DNA from 2 places in the Geodermatophilus sp. SYSU D00879 genome. Region 1 is predicted to be linked to the other one. Evidence: riboswitches for the same ligand, from Rfam matches in the RefSeq annotation. Region 1 holds a riboswitch; the other holds the start of a gene.

What was found. Region 1 has a riboswitch for S-adenosylmethionine ahead of ACI79B_RS21135 (bifunctional o-acetylhomoserine/o-acetylserine sulfhydrylase). Riboswitches for the same ligand answer to the same signal wherever they lie in the genome.
Region 2: linked by a shared signal. The riboswitch ahead of thrC (threonine synthase) and the one ahead of ACI79B_RS21135 (bifunctional o-acetylhomoserine/o-acetylserine sulfhydrylase) in region 1 are both predicted to bind S-adenosylmethionine.

The regions. Positions count from the first base shown of each region.
Region 1 is NZ_JBJGZF010000023.1:17,945-28,010, forward strand. It holds gene ACI79B_RS21105 (C40 family peptidase) at 1-766, shown strand, start outside; gene ACI79B_RS21110 (YdeI/OmpD-associated family protein) at 785-1,363, opposite strand; gene ACI79B_RS21115 (uroporphyrinogen decarboxylase family protein) at 1,360-2,397, opposite strand; gene ACI79B_RS21120 (gamma carbonic anhydrase family protein) at 2,450-3,028, shown strand; gene ACI79B_RS21125 (threonine aldolase family protein) at 3,036-4,103, opposite strand; gene metX (homoserine O-acetyltransferase MetX) at 4,190-5,263, opposite strand; gene ACI79B_RS21135 (bifunctional o-acetylhomoserine/o-acetylserine sulfhydrylase) at 5,274-6,566, opposite strand; SAM riboswitch class IV at 6,611-6,727, opposite strand; gene ACI79B_RS21140 (NAD(P)H-dependent flavin oxidoreductase) at 6,751-7,791, opposite strand; gene ACI79B_RS21145 (acetyl/propionyl/methylcrotonyl-CoA carboxylase subunit alpha) at 7,816-9,780, opposite strand; gene ACI79B_RS21150 (carboxyl transferase domain-containing protein) at 9,789-10,066, opposite strand, start outside.
Region 2 is NZ_JBJGZF010000001.1:583,558-593,623, forward strand. It holds gene ACI79B_RS02965 (HD domain-containing protein) at 1-249, shown strand, start outside; gene ACI79B_RS02970 (DUF4031 domain-containing protein) at 221-496, opposite strand; gene ACI79B_RS02975 (Gfo/Idh/MocA family protein) at 532-1,530, shown strand; gene ACI79B_RS02980 (DUF72 domain-containing protein) at 1,531-2,316, opposite strand; gene ACI79B_RS02985 (VOC family protein) at 2,221-2,745, shown strand; gene groL (chaperonin GroEL) at 2,856-4,484, opposite strand; gene ACI79B_RS02995 (hypothetical protein) at 4,701-5,126, opposite strand; gene ACI79B_RS03000 (cold-shock protein) at 5,204-5,404, opposite strand; gene thrC (threonine synthase) at 5,624-6,925, opposite strand; SAM riboswitch class I at 6,938-7,061, opposite strand; gene ACI79B_RS03010 (HAD family hydrolase) at 7,123-7,944, shown strand; gene ACI79B_RS03015 (ABC transporter permease) at 8,059-8,931, opposite strand; gene ACI79B_RS03020 (alpha/beta fold hydrolase) at 8,928-10,066, opposite strand, start outside.

The DNA of each region.
Region 1 (10,066 bases):
GGCGACGCTCGCCCAGTACGCGCCGGCCATCCGCGCCATCGCGCAGAGCGGCTACACCGGCACCACCCGGTCCCGCGTGGCCGCCTTCCTGGGCAGCGACTCGGCCGACGACCTCGTCGCCCAGATGACCATGATCGACCTCATCGCCGAGCACACCGACGGCGTCCTCACCGAGGTGGCCGCCGCCCAGGCCGCGGCCGAGCAGGCCCGGGCCGACGCCGACGCCGCGGCCGCCGAGGCCACCGCCGCCCTCACCGCGCTGCACGACCAGCAGGCGCAGGTCCAGGCGCAGGCCGACGCGTACGAGGCCGACTTCGAGCGGCTGACGGCCGCCGAGCAGACCCGCGTCACCACCGCGCTGGCCGGGCCGGTCCTCGACGCGCCGTCGGCGGCGGCCGCCGCGGCCGCCGCGCCCGGCCCCGCCGCCGCGATCGCCGTGCAGACGGCGCTGGGCCAGATCGGCGACCCCTACGTGTGGGGCGCCTCGGGGCCCGACGGCTTCGACTGCTCCGGGCTGACCTCCTACGCCTACGCCGCCGCCGGCATCGCGCTGCCGCACTCGAGCAAGGCCCAGTCGACGCTGGGGACGCCGGTGGCGCGGGCGGACCTGATGCCCGGCGACATCGTCTACTTCTACTCGCCGGTCAGCCACGTCGGCCTCTACATCGGCGACGGGAAGATGGTGCACGCGCGCACCTACGGCCAGCCGGTCGCGGTGACCAGCGTCGACCAGGCCGGCTACCGCGGCGCCGTCCGCGTCGCCTGACGGACGCGCACCCCTCGGCTAGTGGGGCGTGCGGCCCTCCGCGAGCATCGCGACCAGGGTCGCGATCCGCTTCGCCCGCGTGGCCGGGGTGGCGGCGGTGTGCACCCGCCACAGGACGGCGTAGCGGTTGGTGCCGTCGAGCCCCGCGAACGCCTCCTGCGCGGCGGGCTCGGCGGCCAGCGCCGCGGCGAGGTCGTCGGGCACGGTGATGGTGGCCGGGCCCGCGTAGGCGCGGTCCCACCGGCCGTCGGCCTGCGCCGCCTCCACCTGCGCCAGGCCGGCCGGGCGCATCCGGCCGGCCGCGACGAGCTCGGCGACGGCGGCGACGTTCTTCTGCGACCACACGCTGCGCGGCCGCCGCGGGGTGACCCGCATCAGGTAGAAGCGGTCGTCGAGCCGGTTGGAGCGCCCGTCGATCCAGCCGAAGCACAGCAGCGACTCGACCATCTCCGCGTGCGTCAGCGACGGCACGCCCGCGCCCTTCTTCGCCAGCTTCACGTAGCAGCCCGGCGCGGTGGCGTGCTCGGTCTCCAGCCACGCCTCGAACGCGGCCTGGTCGGGGAAGGCCAGCACCGGCAGGTCGGTCGGGAGCGTCATCCCAGCTCGCCCCGCAGCACCTCCGCCGCCTGCGCGAGCGACCGCATCTTGCCCTCGGCGGAGGCCCGCGGCAGGTACTTGAGGCCGCAGTCGGAGGTGAGGACCAGCCGGTCGACGTCGACGTCGTCGAGGGCCCGCCGGACGCGGTCGGCCACCGCCTCCGGCGTCTCCACCTCCGGCGTGGACAGGTCCAGGACGCCGAGCGCGATGCCCTTGCCGCGCAGCGGCCGCAGCTGCCCCGGGTCCAGGTGCGACTGCGCGGTCTCCACCGACACCGTGTCGACCGGGGTGTCGGCCAGCTCGGGCAGGAACGAGTAGCCCTCCGGGCGCTCGCTCACCATGGCCGCGTAGCCGAAGCACAGGTGCAGGTGCACCGGGCCGGGCGCGCCCTCCACCGCGCGGGTCACCGCCTCGGCGCCGTACCGGCGGGCCACCTCCGGCCGGGCCTGCAGCCACGGCTCGTCGATCTGCACGACGTCGGCGCCCGCGGCGAACAGGTCGGCGATCTCCTCGCGGACGACGTCGGCGTAGGCCAGCGCCAGCGCCCGGTCGTCGCCGTAGTGCTCGTCGGCGGCCTGCTGGGCCATCGTGAACGGGCCGGGCAGCGTGATCTTGACCGGCCGGTCGGTGGCGGCACGGAGGAAGCGCACGTCACGGGCCTGGATCGGGCCGCGGCGGCGGAGCTCGCCGACCACCCGCGGCACCGGGATCGGCTTACCCGAGCGGTTGAGCACGGTGCCGGGGGTGTCGACGTCGACGCCGTCGAGCGCGGTGGCGAAGTGGTTGGAGTAGGACTCCCGCCGCTGCTCGCCGTCGCCGACCAGGTCCAGGCCGGCCGCCTCCTGGGCGCGCACCGCCAGCAGCGTCGCGTCGTCCTGCGCCTCCTCGAGCAGCTCCGGCGCCGGCCGCCACAGCTCCCGGGCGCGCACCCGGGGCGGGAACTGGTGCGCCAGGCGCTCGTGGTCGATGAGCCACCCGGGCTGGGGCAGGCTCCCGACGACCGTGGTGGGCAGCGGTGGCAGGGAAGCGGGCACGGGGTGATCCTGCCCGCGCCGAGGGGGCTCCCGGTGTGCTGGGGTGGACGCCGTGGCGGACAACTACATCGCGGAACTGCCCTTCGGCGCCCCGGCCATCGACGAGGAGGCCTTCGTCGCGCCGACGGCGGTGGTGGTCGGCGCGGTCACGATGGGGCCGCGCTCCAGCATCTGGTACGGCGCGGTCGCCCGGGCCGATCACGAGGTCATCGAGATCGGCGAGGGCTCCAACGTCCAGGACGGCAGCACGCTGCACTCCGACCCCGGCTTCCCGCTGGTCCTCGGTCGCGGCGTCACCGTCGGGCACCGGGTGGTGCTGCACGGCGCCCGCGTCGACGACGACGTGCTGGTCGGCATGGGCAGCATCGTCATGAACGGCGCGCACATCGGCTCGGGGTCCATCGTGGCCGCGGGCGCCGTCGTCACCCAGGGCACCGTCGTGCCGCCGGGCTCGCTGGTGGCCGGCGTCCCGGCGAAGGTGCTGCGGCCGACCACCGACGACGACCTCACGCACATCCGGCTCAACGCGGCCAGCTACACCGAGCGGCTGGACGCGGCGCGGAAGGTGCGGCCGGTGGTGCGCCGTCCGCTGCCCCCGGCCGGCTACACCCCCGGCGACGCCGCCGACTAGGGCGGGCTCAGACCGCGCCGGCGAGGCGGGCGACGGCGTCGCGGACCTCGTCCAGGGACAGCGCCAGCGTCGCGTCGCCCACGGGCAGCTCCACGCGCACCACGTCCGGGTCGCCGGTGACCGCGGCCTGCACCCAGGTCCACAGCCCCTCCTGCGCCAGCGCGCGGGCCGCGGCCCCGAAGGCCTCCGGCGTGGTCGACAGCAGCAGGTGCAGCATCGGCGTCTGCGGCGGGTCGGGCACCACCCGCACGCCGGGCAGCCCGCGGACGGTGTCGGCGACCTCCCGCGCCCGCTCGAGGTAGGCGGGGAACAGCGGCAGCCGGCGGCGCAGGCAGGTCAGCGCCGAGGCCGCGCCCGGCCACAGGCCGAACAGCGTGCCGCCCATCCGCCCGCGCCACTCCCGGACCTCGGCGACGACGTCCGCGGGCCCGGCCACACAGCACCCGGCCAGTGCGCCGATCCCCTTGTAGAAGCTGACGTAGACGGTGTCGAACGGCGCCGCGACGTCGGCCGGGGACATCCCGTACCCGGCGGCGGCCTCCCACAGCCGGGCGCCGTCGAGGTGGGCCACCGAGTGCACGTCGTGCGCCCACGCGGCCTGCTCGACGACGTCGTCCCACGGCGGCAGCGGCCCGCCCAGGTCCCGCTGCGGCAGCTCCACCACCAGCGCGGCCGGCGCCTCGGCGACGCCGTCGAGGTCGGCGCGCAGCAGCATGCGGTGCCGGTCGCCGACCGGGCGCTCGACCAGGCCGTGCAGCCGGGCGAGCGCTCCGCCCTCGTGCCGGAACAGGTGGCACTCGGGGTGCCCGACGACGGTGGACCGGCGGCTGCGCCCGGCGTGCACCCGCAGCACCGCCTGCTGGGCCATTGTCCCGCTGGGTAGGTAGACGGCGGCCGGCTTGTCCAGCAGCTGGGCGACCTCCGCCTCCAGCTCCGCGACGACACCGCCCGCGCCGTACCGGTCCAGCGCGGTGTCCGGCGGGACGGTGGCCAGCAGGTCGGCGGCGCGCTGCACGCCGTGCCCGGTCAGGGCGCGGTCGCAGGTCAGCCGCAGGGCGTCGAGGTCGTCGTCCACGGCCCCAGTCTGTCGAGATCGCGGGATCTCGCACGCCCGGGGCCGGGGGAGCGTACGAGATCGCGCGATCTCGACCGGGGGACGGGTCAGGCGTCGAGCAGCTCGCGGAGGAGCGCGCCGACGGGGCCGGCCTCGATGAGGAAGCCGTCGTGCCCGTACGGCGAGGACACCACCCGCAGCGGCACCCCGAGCGCGTCGGCCACCCGCTGCTGCAGCTCCAGCGGGTAGAGCCGGTCGGAGTCGACGCCGGCCACCACCGCCCGCGCGGTCACCCGGGCCAGCGCCGCCTCCACCCCGCTCCGGCCGCGGCCGACGTCCCAGGTGTTCATCGCCTCGGTGAGCACCAGGTAGCTGCCGGCGTCGAACCGGCGGGTGAGCTTGTCGGCGTGGTGGTCGAGGTAGGAGGCGACGGCGAACCGGCCGTCGTCCTGCACGGCCGCGCCGAACCGCTCCTCCAGCTCGAACGCGCTGCGGTAGGTCAGGTGCGCGATCCGCCGGGCGACGCCGAGCCCGGCCACCGGGTCGGCGCGGATCGCGGCCTGCTGGGTGGTCTGGGTGCCGATCTGGTCGGCGGTGGCCGCCGCGCCCGAGGCGAGGAAGAACAGCCCGGCCACCCGGTCGGGCAGCGCGACCGCCCACTCCAGCGCCCGCATCCCGCCCATCGACCCGCCGACGACGGCGGCCCAGCGGTCGATGCCCAGCGTGTCCGCGAGCGCCGCCTCGACCAGCACCTGGTCGCCGACGGTCACCTCGGGGAACCGCGCGCCCCACGGCCGGCCGTCGGGCGCGGTCGACGACGGCCCGGTCGTCCCCTGGCACCCGCCGAGCACGTTGGCGCAGACGACGAAGAACCGGTCGGTGTCCAGCGCCGCGCCCGGACCGACCAGCGACGCCCACCAGCCCGGCGTCGGGTGGCCGGGCCCGGCCGGGCCGGTGACGTGGCTGTCGCCGGTGAGCGCGTGCTCGACCAGCACCGCGTTGCCGCCGTCGGGGGCGAGCGTGCCCCAGGTCTCGTAGGCCACCCTGACGCCGGGCAGCACCCCGCCGCGTTCGAGCCGGACCGGTCCGTCCAGGTCGAGGAACAGCCGGTCCCCGGCGGGGTCGCCGTCGCGCCACCCGCCGGTGCGCGGCGGGGTGCGGGACCCCGGGAGGTCCCGCACCCCGCCCACGTCAGGCGCCCTTCGCGGCGCGGAACCCGGCCTCGAGGTCGGCGAGGATGTCCTCGATCCCCTCCAGGCCGGCGGCCAGGCGCACCAGGCCGGGGGTGACGCCGGTGGTCCGCTGCTCCTCCGGCGTCAGCTGCGAGTGCGTCGTCGACGCCGGGTGGATGACCAGGCTGCGGACGTCGCCGATGTTGGCCACGTGGCTGTGCAGCTCCAGCGCCTCGACGAAGCGCTTGCCCGCCTCGACGCCGCCGCGGATCTCGAACGCCAGCACCGCGCCGGCGCCGCGCGGGGCGTAGCGCTGCTGGGCGGCGTGCCACGGCGAGGACGGCAGGCCGGCGTAGTGCACCGACTCCACCTCGTCGTGCGCCTCGAGGAACTCGGCCACCCGCTGGGCGTTGGCCACGTGCCGCTCCATGCGCAGCGACAGCGTCTCGATGCCCTGCACGACCAGCCAGGCGTTGAACGGGCTGATCGCCGGGCCGAGGTCGCGCAGCAGCTGCACCCGGGCCTTGAGCGCGTAGGCCGGCGCGCCGAGGTCGGCGTAGACGACGCCGTGGTAGGTCGGGTCCGGCGTGGTGAAGCCCGGGAACCGGCCCCGCGTCCAGTCGAAGTTGCCGCCGTCGACGATGACCCCGGCGATCGCCGTGCCGTGGCCGCCCAGGTACTTGGTGGCCGAGTGGACGACGACGTCGGCGCCGTGCTCGAGCGGGCGCACGAGGAACGGCGTGGCGATGGTGTTGTCGACGATCAGCGGCACGCCGTTGCGGTGCGCCACCTCCGACACCGCGGAGATGTCGAGGACGTCGCCCTTCGGGTTGCCGATCGACTCCCCGTAGAACGCCTTGGTGTTCTCGCGGACCAGCGACTGCCAGTTCTCCGGGTCGTCGGGGTCCTCGACGAAGGACACCTCGACGCCGAGCTTGGGCAGCGAGTGGTGCAGCAGGTTGTACGTGCCGCCGTACAGCGACGCCGAGGCGACGACGTGGCTGCCGGCCTCGGCGACGTTGAGGATCGCCAGGGTCTCGGCGGCCTGGCCGCTGGCCACCGCGAGCGCGGCGACGCCGCCCTCGAGGGAGGCCACGCGCTGCTCGAGCGCGTCCTGCGTCGGGTTCATGATCCGCGTGTAGATGTTGCCCATCTCGGCCAGCGCGAACAGGTCGGCGGCGTGCTGGGCGTCGCGGAACTGGTAGCTGGTCGTGGCGTAGATCGGCAGGGCGCGGGCCCCGGTGGTGGGGTCGGGGCTGGTCCCGGCGTGGATCTGCCGGGTCTCGAAGCTCCAGCTCTGCTGGTCGGGCACGGCGCCGTCTCCTCTCGCTCGCGGAGACCCCGCGGCGCACGGAGGGCTCCGTCTTGCCGCGCGGCGGGCGCCGCGCGGCCGGCTCTTCCCCTGGGAGCACCTCGGACGGAGGAGAGGTTGCCGGGCAGCCAGCCAGGTACTTGTCGCTGCCTCTCGTGAGCCTGCGCGGAACCCTAGCGCCCGGTCAGGAGGCGCCGGGGCGGGGGGAGGCGAGGGCGGCCGCGGCGTCGTCGGCGAGGCGGGCGACGAGCTGGCCGGCGGGCAGCGCCTCGGCCAGCGCGTACGCCTGCCCGGCCCACATGCTGACCGCCTCCGGGTCGCCGGCCTGCCGCGCGGCCGCGCGCAGCGGCGTCGTCAGGTGGTGGACCTGCGGGTAGGCGGCCGGGGCCGCGGCGGTGTGCTCGGCGAGGAAGCGGTTGACCAGCCCCCGGGCGCGCCGGCCGCTGAACGCGCGGGTGAGCGCCGTCGGCCGGCCGCCGCCCAGCGCCGCCCGGTGCGCGGCGCCGGTCCCCGCCTCGGGGCACAGCAGGAACGCCGTGCCCAGCTGCGCGGCCTCCGCCCCGGCGACGAGCACCGCGGCCACCGCGGGGCCGTCGACGATCCCGCCGGCGGCGACCATCGGCAGGTCCACCGCCCGGGCGACCAGCCGCAGCAGCGGCAGCAGCCCGTACTCGCCGGCCCCGTCCTCGTCGCGGAGGCCGCCGCGGTGGCCGCCGGCCTCGACGCCCTGCACCACGAGCGCGTCCGCGCCGGCGTCGCGGGCGGCCACGGCGTCCTCCGGCGAGGTGACGGTGACCAGCACGGTGGCGCCGGCGTCGTGCAGTGCGGTGACCATGTCCGGCCGGGGCAGGCCGAAGGTGAACGAGACCACCGGCACCCGCTCCTCGGCGAGGACCGTGACCTTGGCCTCCCACGCGTCGTCGTCGGCGCGCGGCTCGCCGAGGTCCACGCCCCACCGCCGCGCCTCGGGCCGGAGCCGCTCGGCGTAGCGGCGCAGGGCGCCCTCGTCGGCGGGCGGCCCGGGGACGAAGACGTTGACGCCGAACCGCTCCCGGGTCCGCGCCCGGACGGCGCGGACCTCCTCGCGCACCGCCTCCGGCGTCCGGTAGCCGGCGGCGAGGAAGCCCAGACCGCCGGCCTCGGACACCGCCGCGGCCAGCTCCACCGTCGACGGCCCGCCGGCCATCGGCGCCTGCACGACCGGTCGACGCAGCCCCAGCACCATGCCGGGCATCCTGCGCCCCGCGGCTCAGGCGGGGGTCAACCGGGCCAGCACCTGGTCGAGCGCGACGCGGTCGCCGGGGGCGACGAGCAGGTCGACGACGCCGTCGGCCGGGGCGCGCAGCGTGTGCTCCATCTTCATCGCCTCGACGACGACCACCGGGTCGCCCGCGCCGACCTCCTGACCGTGGGACGCCGGGGTGGCGATCACCGTGCCGGGCATCGGGCTGGTGAGCTCGGGGGCGTGCGCGGCGGCGTCCGGGCGCAGCACCAGCCGCCGGGCCCGGCGCAGCGCCCAGTCGGCGCCGCCGGCGTGCACGAACAGCGCGTCGCCGTCCGCGGCCACCCGGCAGTGCGACCGCACGCCGTCGCGGACCAGCGCCAGGCCGCCGTCCTCGGGCGCGCAGCTCAGCGGGCCGGCGTCGGCGCCGTCGAGGCCGGCGCGCGCGGCGGCGGGCGTGCCGGTGAGCGTCACCGCCCGCTGCCGCCCGCCGGCCTCCAGCCGGACGACGAACGGCGCCGAGGGCGCGCCCGCGCGGAAACCGGTGGGCGCGCTCCACGGGTCGGCCGGGTCGGCGGCGGCCCAGGCGGCCAGCCACACGTGCGCGGCGGCGGCGAGGACGGCGTCGTCGGGGACGGCGGGCGGCTCCCATGCGGCGGCGAACCGGTCGAGCAGCGCGGTGTCCAGGTCCCCGGCGCGGACGGCGGGCTCGGCGAGCAGCGACCGCACGAACCCGACGTTGGTGGTCACGCCGAGCACCGCGGTCTCCGCGAGCGCCCGGTCCAGCGCGGCCAGCGCGGTGGCGCGGTCGGGACCCGCGGCGACCACCTTGGCGAGCATCGGGTCGTAGTCCGAGCCGACCACGGTGCCGGCGGCGATGCCCGAGTCCACGCGGGCGCCGGCGGGCTCCGCCAGCGCCAGCACCCGCCCGCCGGTGGGCAGGAAGCCGCGGGCCGGGTCCTCGGCGTACACCCGCGCCTCGACCGCCCAGCCGGTCAGCGCGACGTCGTCCTGGGCGAAGGAGAGCGGCTCCCCGGCCGCCATCCGCAGCTGCTGCTCGACCAGGTCCAGGCCGGTGACCAGCTCGGTGACCGGGTGCTCGACCTGCAGCCGGGTGTTCATCTCCATGAAGAAGAACTCGTCGGGCCGGTCGGCCGAGACGATGAACTCCACGGTGCCCGCGCCGGTGTAGCCGACGCTGCGCGCGGTGGCGCAGGCCGCCGCGCCGATCCGCTCGCGGGTGGCGGCGTCCAGCAGCGGCGACGGCGCCTCCTCGACCACCTTCTGGTGCCGCCGCTGCAGGCTGCACTCGCGCTCGCCGAGGTGGACGACCGCGCCGTGCGCGTCGGCGAGCACCTGCACCTCGACGTGCCGCGGCCGCTGCACGAACCGCTCGAGGAACAGCGTGTCGTCGCCGAACGCCGCGCGGGCCTCGCGGCGGGCCGACGCCAGGGCCGCGGGCAGGCCGGCGGCGTCCTCGACCACCCGCATGCCCTTGCCGCCACCGCCCGCCGAGGGCTTGACCAGCACGGGGAACCCGATGCCGGGGGCGGCGGCCACCAGGTCGTCGTCGGTGAGGCCGGGCTCGGCGATGCCGGGGACGACCGGCACGCCCGAGGCGACCACCGTCTTCTTGGCGGTGATCTTGTCGCCCATCACCCGGATCGCCTCGGCCGGCGGGCCGACGAACACGACGCCGGCGTCGTCCAGCGCGGCGGCCAGGGCCGGGTTCTCCGAGAGGAAGCCGTAGCCGGGGTGCACGGCCTGCGCGCCGGTGGCGAGGCAGGCCTCGACGACCCGCTCCACCGACAGGTAGCTCTCCGCGGCCGGGGCCGGCCCCAGGCGGTGGGCGACGTCGGCGGCGCGGACGTGCGGGGCGCCGGCGTCAGCATCGCTGTAGACGGCGACCGAGCGGATGCCCAGCCGGCGCAGGGTCCGGACGACGCGGACGGCGATCTCGCCCCGGTTGGCGACGAGGACGGTGTCGAACACGCTGCTGCTCACATCCGGAAGACGCCGTAGGCGACGTCGTCGAGGGGGGCCTGCGCGCACGCGGACAGCGCCAGGCCGAGGACGGTGCGGGTGTCGGCGGGGTCGAGGACGCCGTCGTCCCACAGCCGCGCCGTCGAGTAGTAGGGGTTGCCCTGGGCCTCGTACTGGCCGCGGATCGGCGCCTTGAACGCCTCTTCCTCCTCGGCGGGCCAGTCGGTGCCGCGCGCGGCCAGCCCGTCCCGGCGGACGGTGGCCAGCACCGAGGCGGCCTGCTCGCCGCCCATCA
Region 2 (10,066 bases), on a different contig from region 1:
GTCCTCTGCGACGCCGACCTCGCCGTCCTCGCCGGGCCGCCCGAGGCGTACGCCGCCTACGCGTCGGCCGTCCGCGAGGAGTACGGGCACCTGCCCGACGAGGTGTTCACCGCCGGGCGGATCGCCGTCCTGGAGTCCCTGCTCGCGCTGCCGGCGCTCTACCGGCTGCCGGCGACCCGGGGGTGGGAGCCGCGGGCGCGGGCCAACCTGGCCGCCGAGCTCACCCTGCTGCGCGGTCGCGCTTCCTGACCCGCAGCCCCGCGGCCGTCAGCCGGGCGAGCAGCTCGCGGGCGCCGACCGGCTCGGCGCCGGCGGCCACCGCGATGTCGTAGAGGTCCTCCGGGACGTCGTAGTGGTCGCCCTGGAACGCCCGGCGCGGGATGCCGAGCTCGGCGGCGACGAAGGCGTGCAGCTCGTCGTGCGACACGTCGCTGACCAGGTGCGACCAGCGGCGGCCGCGCCACGGCCAGACGGGACTGTCGATCAGCACGGCCACGGGGTGCAGTCTGCCCGGCGACTAGCGTCGTCGCCGTGAGCGAGCAGATCCGCTGGGGCATCGTCGGGCCGGGGCGCATCGCGCAGAGCGTGATGGGCGACTTCGCGCACGTGGACGGGGCGCGGCCGGTGGCCGTGGCGTCCCGCTCGGCCGACCGGGCGCGGGCGTTCGCGCAGCAGCACGGGCTGGAGCGCGCGTACGGCTCCTACGCCGAGCTCCTCGCCGACCCCGACGTGGACGTCCTCTACGTCGCCACGCCGCACCCGCAGCACCACGCGATCGCGCTCGCCGCCGTCGAGGCCGGCAAGGCGCTGCTGGTGGAGAAGGCGTTCACCGCCACGACCGCCGGCGCGCAGGAGGTGGTGACGGCGGCCCGCGAGGCCGGCGTCTTCGTCATGGAGGCGATGTGGACGCGCTTCCAGCCGGCCGTCGTCCGCATGCGGGAGCTCATCGCCGACGGCGCCATCGGCGAGGTGCGCTCGGTGCAGGCCGACCTCGGCGTCGACCGCGCCTACGACCCCGCCGACCGGCTGTTCGCCCTCGAGCTCGGCGGCGGCGCGCTGCTCGACCTCGGCGTCTACGTCGTCTCCTTCGCCCAGATGCTGCTGGGCACCCCCGACACCGTCACCGCGGCCGGGTCCACCTACCCCACCGGCGCCGACGCCGAGGCGGCGCTGCTGCTCGGCTGGGAGGACGGCCGCTCGGCCACGCTGACCACCTCGCTGCGCTACCCGACGCCGGGGCAGGCGCGGGTGTTCGGCACCGGCGGCTGGATCGACGTCCTCCCCCGCTTCCACCACCCGGCCACGATCGTGCTGCACCGCACCGGCGCCGAGCCCGAGGAGATCACCCGCCCCGCGGAGGGGGTCGGGTACTCGCACGAGCTCGCCGAGGTCACCCGCTGCCTGCAGGAGGGGCGGACGGAGTCCGCGGTCATGCCGCTGGCCGACACCCTCGCCGTGCAGGAGATCCTGGGCCGCGCCGCCGAGCAGCTCGGCGTGCGGCACCGCGAGGACCCGCACGTCCTCGGCTGATCAGGCGGCGGCCCAGGCCGCGCCGGTCGCCTCCTCCGGCGTCGGCACCCGGGTGGGCGTGCGGCCGGCCCGGCGGACGGCGCCGGCCAGGGTGACCGCGTCGACGACGGCGGCGCCGCCCGGGTCGTTGTTCATGTAGACGAACACGTCCTCGTCGTCGGCGTACGTCTCCGCCAGGCGCTGCGCCCACTCCTCGAGCACCGCCGGCGGGTAGGCCCAGCCCTCGGCGCCGGTGTGCAGCCGCAGGTAGCCCCAGCCGGTGGTGCGCCACAGCGGCGTCACCGGCCGCTCGGCGCGGTCGGCCCAGCACAGCGCCGCGCCGTAGCGCTCGAGCAGTGCCCGGACCTCGTCGGTCCACCAGCTGTCGTGCCGGGGCTCGACGGCGACGCGGATGCCCGGCGGGAAACAGGCCAGGCAGTCGCGCAGCAGCCCGGCGTCCGCCTTCAGCGTGGGCGGCAGCTGCAGCAGGACGACGTCGAGGCGGTCGCCGAGGCCTGCGGCGTGCTCCACCAGCCGGGCCACCGGCTCCTCGGGCTCGCGCAGCCGCCGGACGTGGGTGAGGAAACGGCTGGCCTTGACCGCCCAGCGGTAGTCGGGCGGCGTGCGCTCGCGCCAGGCGGCGAAGGTGTCCCGCTCGGGCAGCCGGTAGAACGCGGCGTTGCTCTCCACGGTGGCGAAGTGCCGGGCGTGGTGCTCCAGCCACAGCCGCTGCGGCAGGCGCTGCGGGTAGAAGCGGCCGCGCCAGTCGCGGTACTGCCACCCCGAGGTCCCGATCACCACGGCCACGACGTCGGCCTACCCTGCGCGCCCACGGCCGACGCGCCCGCCCGCTTCGAGGACCTCTGCGTCGACGCCCGCGACCACCAGGCCCTGGCCGACTGGTGGTGCGCCGCGCTGGGCTGCGTCCGCCGCGACACCCTGCCCGACGGCACGCCGCGCGAGCGGGACCGGCCCGTGCCGATCGAGGACCCCACCGGCGCCGGGCCGCTGATCTGGCTCGACCCGGTGCCCGAGGAGAAGGTGGTCGAGAACCGCGTGCACCTCGACGTCGTCGGCGACTCCGCGGCGCTGCAGGCCGCCGGCGCCACGGTGGTGCGCGCCTCGGACGCCCGGCCGGGCCACGAGCCCGACGAGGACGCCGGCGAGATCGGCTGGGACGTCCTCGGCGACCCCGAGGGCAACGAGTTCTGCTGCTTCCCGCTGCCGCAGGACTGAGGGCCCGCCCCACCCGAGGTGTTCTCGGCCCCCGAACGCCGACAGGGGCGGCCCCGCGCGAAGCGGGACCGCCCCTGCCGGGCGTTGCCGGTGTTACGGGAGGGCGGGACTCAGAAGTCCATGCCGCCCATGCCGCCGTCGCCACCGGGCATGGCCGGGGCGGCCTTCTCCGGCTTGTCGGCGATGACGGCCTCGGTGGTGAGGAAGAGCGCCGCGATGGAGGCGGCGTTCTGCAGCGCCGAGCGGGTGACCTTGGCCGGGTCGATGATGCCGGCCGCGACCAGGTCCACGTACTCGCCGGTGGCGGCGTTGAGGCCGTGGCCCACCTCGGAGTTGCGCACCTTCTCCGCCACGACGCCGCCCTCGAGGCCGGCGTTGACGGCGATCTGCTTCAGCGGCGCCTCGAGCGCGACGCGCACGATGTTGGCACCGGTCGCCTCGTCACCCTCGAGGTCGAGCTTCTCGAACGCGACGGCGGTGGCCTGCGCCAGGGCGACGCCACCACCGGCGACGATGCCCTCCTCGACGGCGGCCTTGGCGTTGCGCACCGCGTCCTCGATGCGGTGCTTGCGCTCCTTGAGCTCGACCTCGGTCGCGGCGCCGGCCTTGATGACGGCGACGCCACCGGCCAGCTTGGCCAGGCGCTCCTGCAGCTTCTCGCGGTCGTAGTCGGAGTCCGACTTCTCGATCTCGGCGCGGATCTGGTTCACCCGGCCGGCGATCTGGTCGCTGTCGCCGGCGCCCTCGACGATCGTCGTCTCGTCCTTGGTGACGACGACCTTGCGGGCGCGGCCCAGCAGGGAGACGTCGGCGGTGTCGAGCTTGAGGCCGACCTCCTCGCTGATGACCTGGCCACCGGTGAGGATGGCGATGTCGGTCAGCATGGCCTTGCGGCGGTCACCGAAGCCGGGGGCCTTGACGGCCAGCGACTTGAAGGTGCCGCGGATCTTGTTCACGACCAGGGTCGCGAGGGCCTCGCCCTCGACGTCCTCGGCGATGATGGCCAGCGGCTTGCCCGACTGCATGACCTTCTCCAGCAGCGGGAGCAGGTCCTTCACCGAGCTGATCTTCGAGTTGACGACGAGCACGTACGGGTCGTCGAGGACGGCCTCCATGCGCTCGGCGTCGGTGACGAAGTAGGGCGAGATGTAGCCCTTGTCGAAGCGCATGCCCTCGGTGAGCTCGAGCTCGAGGCCGAAGGTGTTGCTCTCCTCGACGGTGATGACGCCTTCCTTGCCGACCTTGTCCATCGCCTCGGCGATGAGCTCGCCGATGGCCGGGTCGGCGGCGGAGATCGACGCGGTGGCGGCGATCTGCTCCTTGGTCTCGACGTCCTTGGCGGTCGAGAGGAGGTACTCGGTGACCGAGGCGACGGCCTTCTCGATGCCCTTCTTCAGGGCCATCGGGTTGGCGCCGGCGGCGACGTTGCGCAGACCCTCGCGGACGAGAGCCTGGGCCAGCACGGTGGCGGTGGTGGTGCCGTCACCCGCGACGTCGTCGGTCTTCTTCGCGACCTCCTTGACCAGCTCGGCGCCGATCTTCTCCCAGGGGTCCTCGAGCTCGATCTCCTTGGCGATGCTCACACCGTCGTTGGTGATGGTGGGAGCGCCCCACTTCTTCTCGAGGACGACGTTGCGGCCCTTGGGGCCGAGCGTCACCTTGACGGCGTCGGCGAGGGTGTTCATGCCCCGCTCGAGGCCGCGGCGCGCCTCTTCCTCGAAGGCGATCATCTTGGCCATGTGGTGATGTCCTCCATGCATGGATCGCTGCACGGCCGGGACCGGCGCCCGCGACGGACGACACCGGCGCGGCGGGCTCCCATGTGGCCCGCGCTCCTGTGCCTCACCGTTCCGACCTGATTGGCACTCGGCACTGTCGAGTGCCAACCGGAAGTCTGGCACTCGCCCCTGCCGAGTGCAAGAACGGGGGGTGGGCGGCGCCTGTTCCCGGGCGGGTCAGTCGGTCAGGCGCGCCAGCACGGCGGTGTACGCCGCGCCGAACAGCAGCAGGGGAACCAGCCAGACCCAGCCGTAGCCGGAGAACCCGATCACGGTCACCCACGCCCAGCCGCTCTCGGGGTGCGAGGCCGACAGCCCGGTCGCCAGCCAGGCCCACGGCAGGACCGCCCAGCACGCGGTGCCCGCCAGCCAGTACACGAGCCGGCCGGGCCGCCGCGGCCCGACGGTGCGCGCCACCACCACGACGACGAGCAGCGCGAGCACCCAGGTCGCCACGGGGACCGCGGGCGACGGGCCGGTCCAGCGGCCGGCGTCGTCCTGGCCGCCGCTGCGCACCCCGGCGACGTGGAGGACCCCGGAGACCGCCGCCAGCAGGACGAGGACCGCGGCGTGGGCGGCCAGCAGCGACGGCGCCCAGCTCACCGGCGCCGGCCCGGGAACGGCTGCGGCCCGGCTCCCGCGGAGGGAACCGGGCAGCAGCACGGGGGTACGGAGGGGGCTCAGGCGACGCGGACGCCGTCGGCCTGGGGGCCCTTCTCGCCCTGGACGACCTCGAAGGTCACCCGCTGACCCTCGTCGAGGCTCTTGTAGCCGTCCATCTGGATGGCCGAGTAGTGGACGAAGACGTCCTGGCCGCCGTCGACGGCGATGAAGCCGAAGCCCTTCTCGGCGTTGAACCACTTCACGGTGCCCTGTGCCACGTGTGCTCCCACGTTGGTGCGTGCGGACGGTCCCCGTGATCCGGGGACCGGGGTACAGCTCTTCCGCCCGTCGGACACGTGCGTGGAACTGACGACCGCGCGAGACGGTACAACAGGCACGCCGCCGTGGGGAGATCCTGGACACACGACTCGGGGACGATCGGGCGGGATGTCACCCGCCGGATCGACGTCGGCGAGCCTACGCCCCCCGCCGGGGGCTCAGCCGATGAGCCCCGCGGACCGGACCGACCGCAGCGACGGCTCCACGCGGTGGGTCGGGCCGACCACCGGCAGCAGCGGGTCGAGGGTCTTGAGGCCCTCGCCGGTGTTGAGGACGACGGTCTCCCGGCTCGGGTCCAGCCGCCCGTCCTCGACCAGCTGGCGCAGCACCGCGACGGTCACGCCGCCGGCGGTCTCGGCGAAGACGCCGGTGGTGCGGGCGAGGTCGCGGATGCCCTGGACGATCTGCTCGTCGCCGACCCGGCCGACGGCGCCGCCGGTGCGCCGGATCGCGTCGAGCGCGTACGGGCCGTCGGCGGGGTTGCCGATGTTCAGCGACTTGGCGATGCCGGTGGGCTTGACCGGCTTGACGACGTCCCAGCCGTTGTCGAAGGCGGTGGCGATCGGGTCGCAGCCGGCGGACTGGGCGCCGAAGACCCGCCACTCGGTGTCCGCGACGATCCCGGCCCTGACCAGCTCCCGCCAGGCCTTGTCCACCTTGGTGAGCAGCGAGCCCGAGGCCATGGGGATGACCACCTGGGCCGGGATCCGCCAGCCGAGCTGCTCGGCGATCTCGTAGCCCATCGTCTTGGAGCCCTCGGCGTAGTAGGGCCGCACGTTCTGGTTGACGAAGGCGGTGTCCTCGAACTCGTCGGTCTCGGCGAGCTCGCTGGTCAGCCGGTTGACGTCGTCGTAGGAGCCGTCGACGGCGACCAGCGTCTGGCCGTAGACCGCCGACTGCACGACCTTGCCCGGCTCCAGGTCGGACGGGATGAACACGAACGACGGCAGGCCGGCGCGGGCGGCGTGCGCGGCCACCGAGTTGGCCAGGTTGCCGGTCGAGGCCGCGGCGATCTTGCGGTAGCCCAGCCCCTTCGCGGCGGTGGCGGCGAGGCTGACCACGCGGTCCTTGAACGAGTGGGTGGGGTTGGCCGAGTCGTCCTTGACCCACAGCCCGCCGGTGATGCCGAGCTCGGCGGCGAGCCGGTCGGCGCGGACCAGCGGGGTCATGCCCGGGTCGAGAGAGACGCGGTCGGCCGGGTCCTGGCCCACCGGCAGCAGCGCGGCGTAGCGCCAGATGTTCTGCGGGCCGGCCTCGATCTGCTCGCGGGTGACCTGCCGCATGAGCTCGGGGTCGTAGTCGACCTCGAGCGGGCCGAAGCACTGGGCGCAGGCGTGCTCGGCGATGAGGCCGAACGTGGCGCCGCAGTTGCGACAGACGAGGCCACGGGCGGGGCTGGGCGGGACCGGGCCGCCGGCGGCGGAGTCGGCCTGGAGAGAACCGGGAGCGGTCAGGGTCATGCGACGACTACCTCCTCATCTTCCCCGCGTCGGGCCGTCGAGCCGCGCGGGACGGAATTGGCACCTCTCGCCGCTCGCGCGAGCGCGGTTGCCGGGGCTTCACCGGGCCGTGTCCCTCTGCCCCTCTGGATGAGTGGAACGGGCCCGACTCTACCCGGCTGCCGGGACCGCCCCCGGCCCCGGCCATGCTGGGCGCCGTGGCTGCGCGCATCGTCTACACCGACCTCGACGGCACGATGGTCGGACCGCGGGGGTCGTTCTGGCACGCCGCCGACGGCTCCCCCACCGCCGAGCCGGCCACCGCCCTGCTGGAGCTGCACACCGCCGGGGTCGCGCTGGTGATCGTCAGCGGGCGCACCGCCGACCAGGTCACCGAGGCGGGGCGGATCTTCGCCGCCGACGGCGCGATCGCCGAGCTGGGCTCGCTGGTGACGTGGAAGGGCGGCCGGGAGCGGCACGAGCTGACCGGCGAGCTGCCCGCCGAGTACGCCGGCCGCACGCCGATGGACGTGATGGCCGAGCTCGGCGTCGTCGAGGCGCTCTGCGCCGCCCACCCCGGCCGGCTGGAGTGGCACGCGCCCTGGCACACCACGCACGACGGCGACGCGCTGCTGCGCGGGTTCGTCGACCCGCTCGCCGTCGACGCGTGGCTGGCCGAGCGCGGCCTCGGCTGGCTGACGCTCAAGGACAACGGCGCCATCCCCGCCTCCGCGCGGCTGCGGCTGGCGCCGGAGGGCCAGCTGGCGCGGGTCTACCACCTGATGCCGCGCGGCATCTCCAAGGGCGCGGCGATCGCCTGGGACCTCGAGCGGCGCGGCGTCGACCCCGCGGACGCCGTGGCGATCGGCGACAGCGCGAGCGACCTGGAGATGGCGCCCGCAGTCGGCCGGCTGTGGATCACCGCCAACGGCGCGGAGGTCGAGGGCATGGCCGGGCTGCTGGGCGCCGTCCCCAACGTGTCGGTGACCGCCGAGCCGATGGGCGTCGGCTGGGCCGAGGCGGTCCGGGCGAGCCTGTGACACCGCGGTCCCACCGGTGGAAGGACCTCCTCCTCCCCACCCCTCGCAGGCTCGGGGCGGGACCCGGGAGGGGGCCACGTCCGGGGCCCCGCTCGGGCACGACGACGCTGCGCGTCAGGAAGTCACGTCGCGCCGGGCGAAGTGCCGGAAGCCCAGCGCCGTGAAGACCGCGGCGTAGACCAGCGACTGGACGACGCCGCGGAACAGGTCCGAGGAGTCGACCGGCGTCTGCAGCAGGTCGGTCCAGGCGAACTCCTCCGCGGTGGGGAACCAGTCGCGGATCGACCCGAGCTGCTCGACCTGGTCGAGGATGGCGAACACGACCGTCGTGAACACCGCCCCGCCGACGGCGGCCAGCGGCGCGTCGGTGATCGTGGACAGCCAGAACGCCAGCGTGCCGACGACGAGCAGGTGCACGGCGAGGTAGCCGAGCATCCCGGCCAGCCGGAGGAGCCCCTCGCCCTGCGACAGGGTCACCCCGACCGGCGTCCGGATCTCGCCGAACCCGAACGCCAGACCGCCGGCGACCACCGCGACGACGGCGAGGGTGAGCAGCGCGCCCACCGACTGGACCAGCGCCGCGAGCCACTTCTGCCGGAGCAGGCGCATCCGGGGCACCGGCGTGGCCAGCGTGTAGCGCAGCGAGCCCCACTGCGCCTCGCTGGCCACCGTGTCGCCGAAGAACAGGGCGTAGACCACGACGAGGAAGAACGACGTCGTCGCGAACAGCACGAACAGCGTGAAGTTGAGCCCGCTGGCGGTGGCGACGTCGACCAGGTTGATCCGGCTGTTGGTCTGGGCGTCCTCGCTCGCCCCCAGCTGCAGCGCGGCGATGAGGACCAGTGGCAGCGCCACCATCGCCGCGAAGACGCCGATCGTGCGGCGCCGCTTGAACTGCCGGCGCAGCTCGACCGACAGCCGCAGCGTCCGCTCGGGCCGGTAGCCGGCGACGGCGCCGGTGGGCTGGACGTGCTCGGTCGCGGTCACGACTCCCCCACGAGTGCCAGGAACGCGTCCTCCAGGCGGCGGCGCGGCGTGAACTGGTCGACGGCGACGTCCGCGGCCACGAGCGCCTGCAGCGCCGTCGCCCGCGAGGTCTCCGGGCCGAGGTCGGCGACCAGGCCCTCGTCGGTGCGCTCGACGGCGACCCCGGGCAGCCCGGACAGGACGGCGGCGGCGCGGTCGGCGTCGGCGTCGTCCGCGAGCCCGACCAGCACCGCGCCGCCGGTGCCGACGATCTCCTCGACCGTCCCCTGCGCGATCTTCTGCCCCTTCGCCATGACCACCACGTGGGTGCAGGTCTGCTCGATCTCGCTGAGCAGGTGGCTGGAGACGATGACCGTGCGGCCGGTGGCGGCGTAGTCGCGCAGCACCTCGCGCATGGCGTGGATCTGCGGCGGGTCCAGCCCGTTGGTCGGCTCGTCGAGGACCAGCAGGTCGGGCAGGCCGAGCATGGCCTGGGCGATCGCCACCCGCTGCCGCATGCCCTGGCTGTAGCGGCGCACCGGCCGGTCGATGGCGGCGCCCAGGCCCGCGACCGCGATCGCCTCCTCCATGTGCGCGTCCCCGGCCGGGCGGCCGGTGGCGGCCCAGTACAGGCGCAGGTTGTCGCGGCCGGACAGGTGCGGCTGCAGGCCGGTGCCCTCGACGAACGAGCCCAGCCGGGACAGCACCGGAGCGCCGGGGCCGACCGCGTGGCCGAAGACGGTGATCCGCCCGGAGTTCGGCCGGATCAGGCCCATGAGCATGCGCAGCGACGTCGTCTTGCCCGCGCCGTTGGGGCCGAGCAGGCCGAGCACCTGGCCGCGGCGGACCTCGAAGGACAGGTCGCGGACGGCGACGAAGCCGTCCTTGTAGGCCTTGGTGATGCCCTCGAAGCGCAGCGGGACGTCCTCGCCGTCGGGCTCCACCACCGAGGTGACCCGGCGCCGGCGGCGGCCCCACAGCACCGCGGCCAGCCAGCCGAGCAGACCGAGGGCGGCGACGGCGCCGAGCAGCCACCACCAGCGGGAGGTGCCGCCGTCGGCCTGCGGCCGCCCCTCGACGGTGGGCACGGCCAGCGCGGTGCCGCCGTTGCCGGCCCCGGCGAGGGCGACGGAGTAGACGGTGGCCTCGGCCGGCA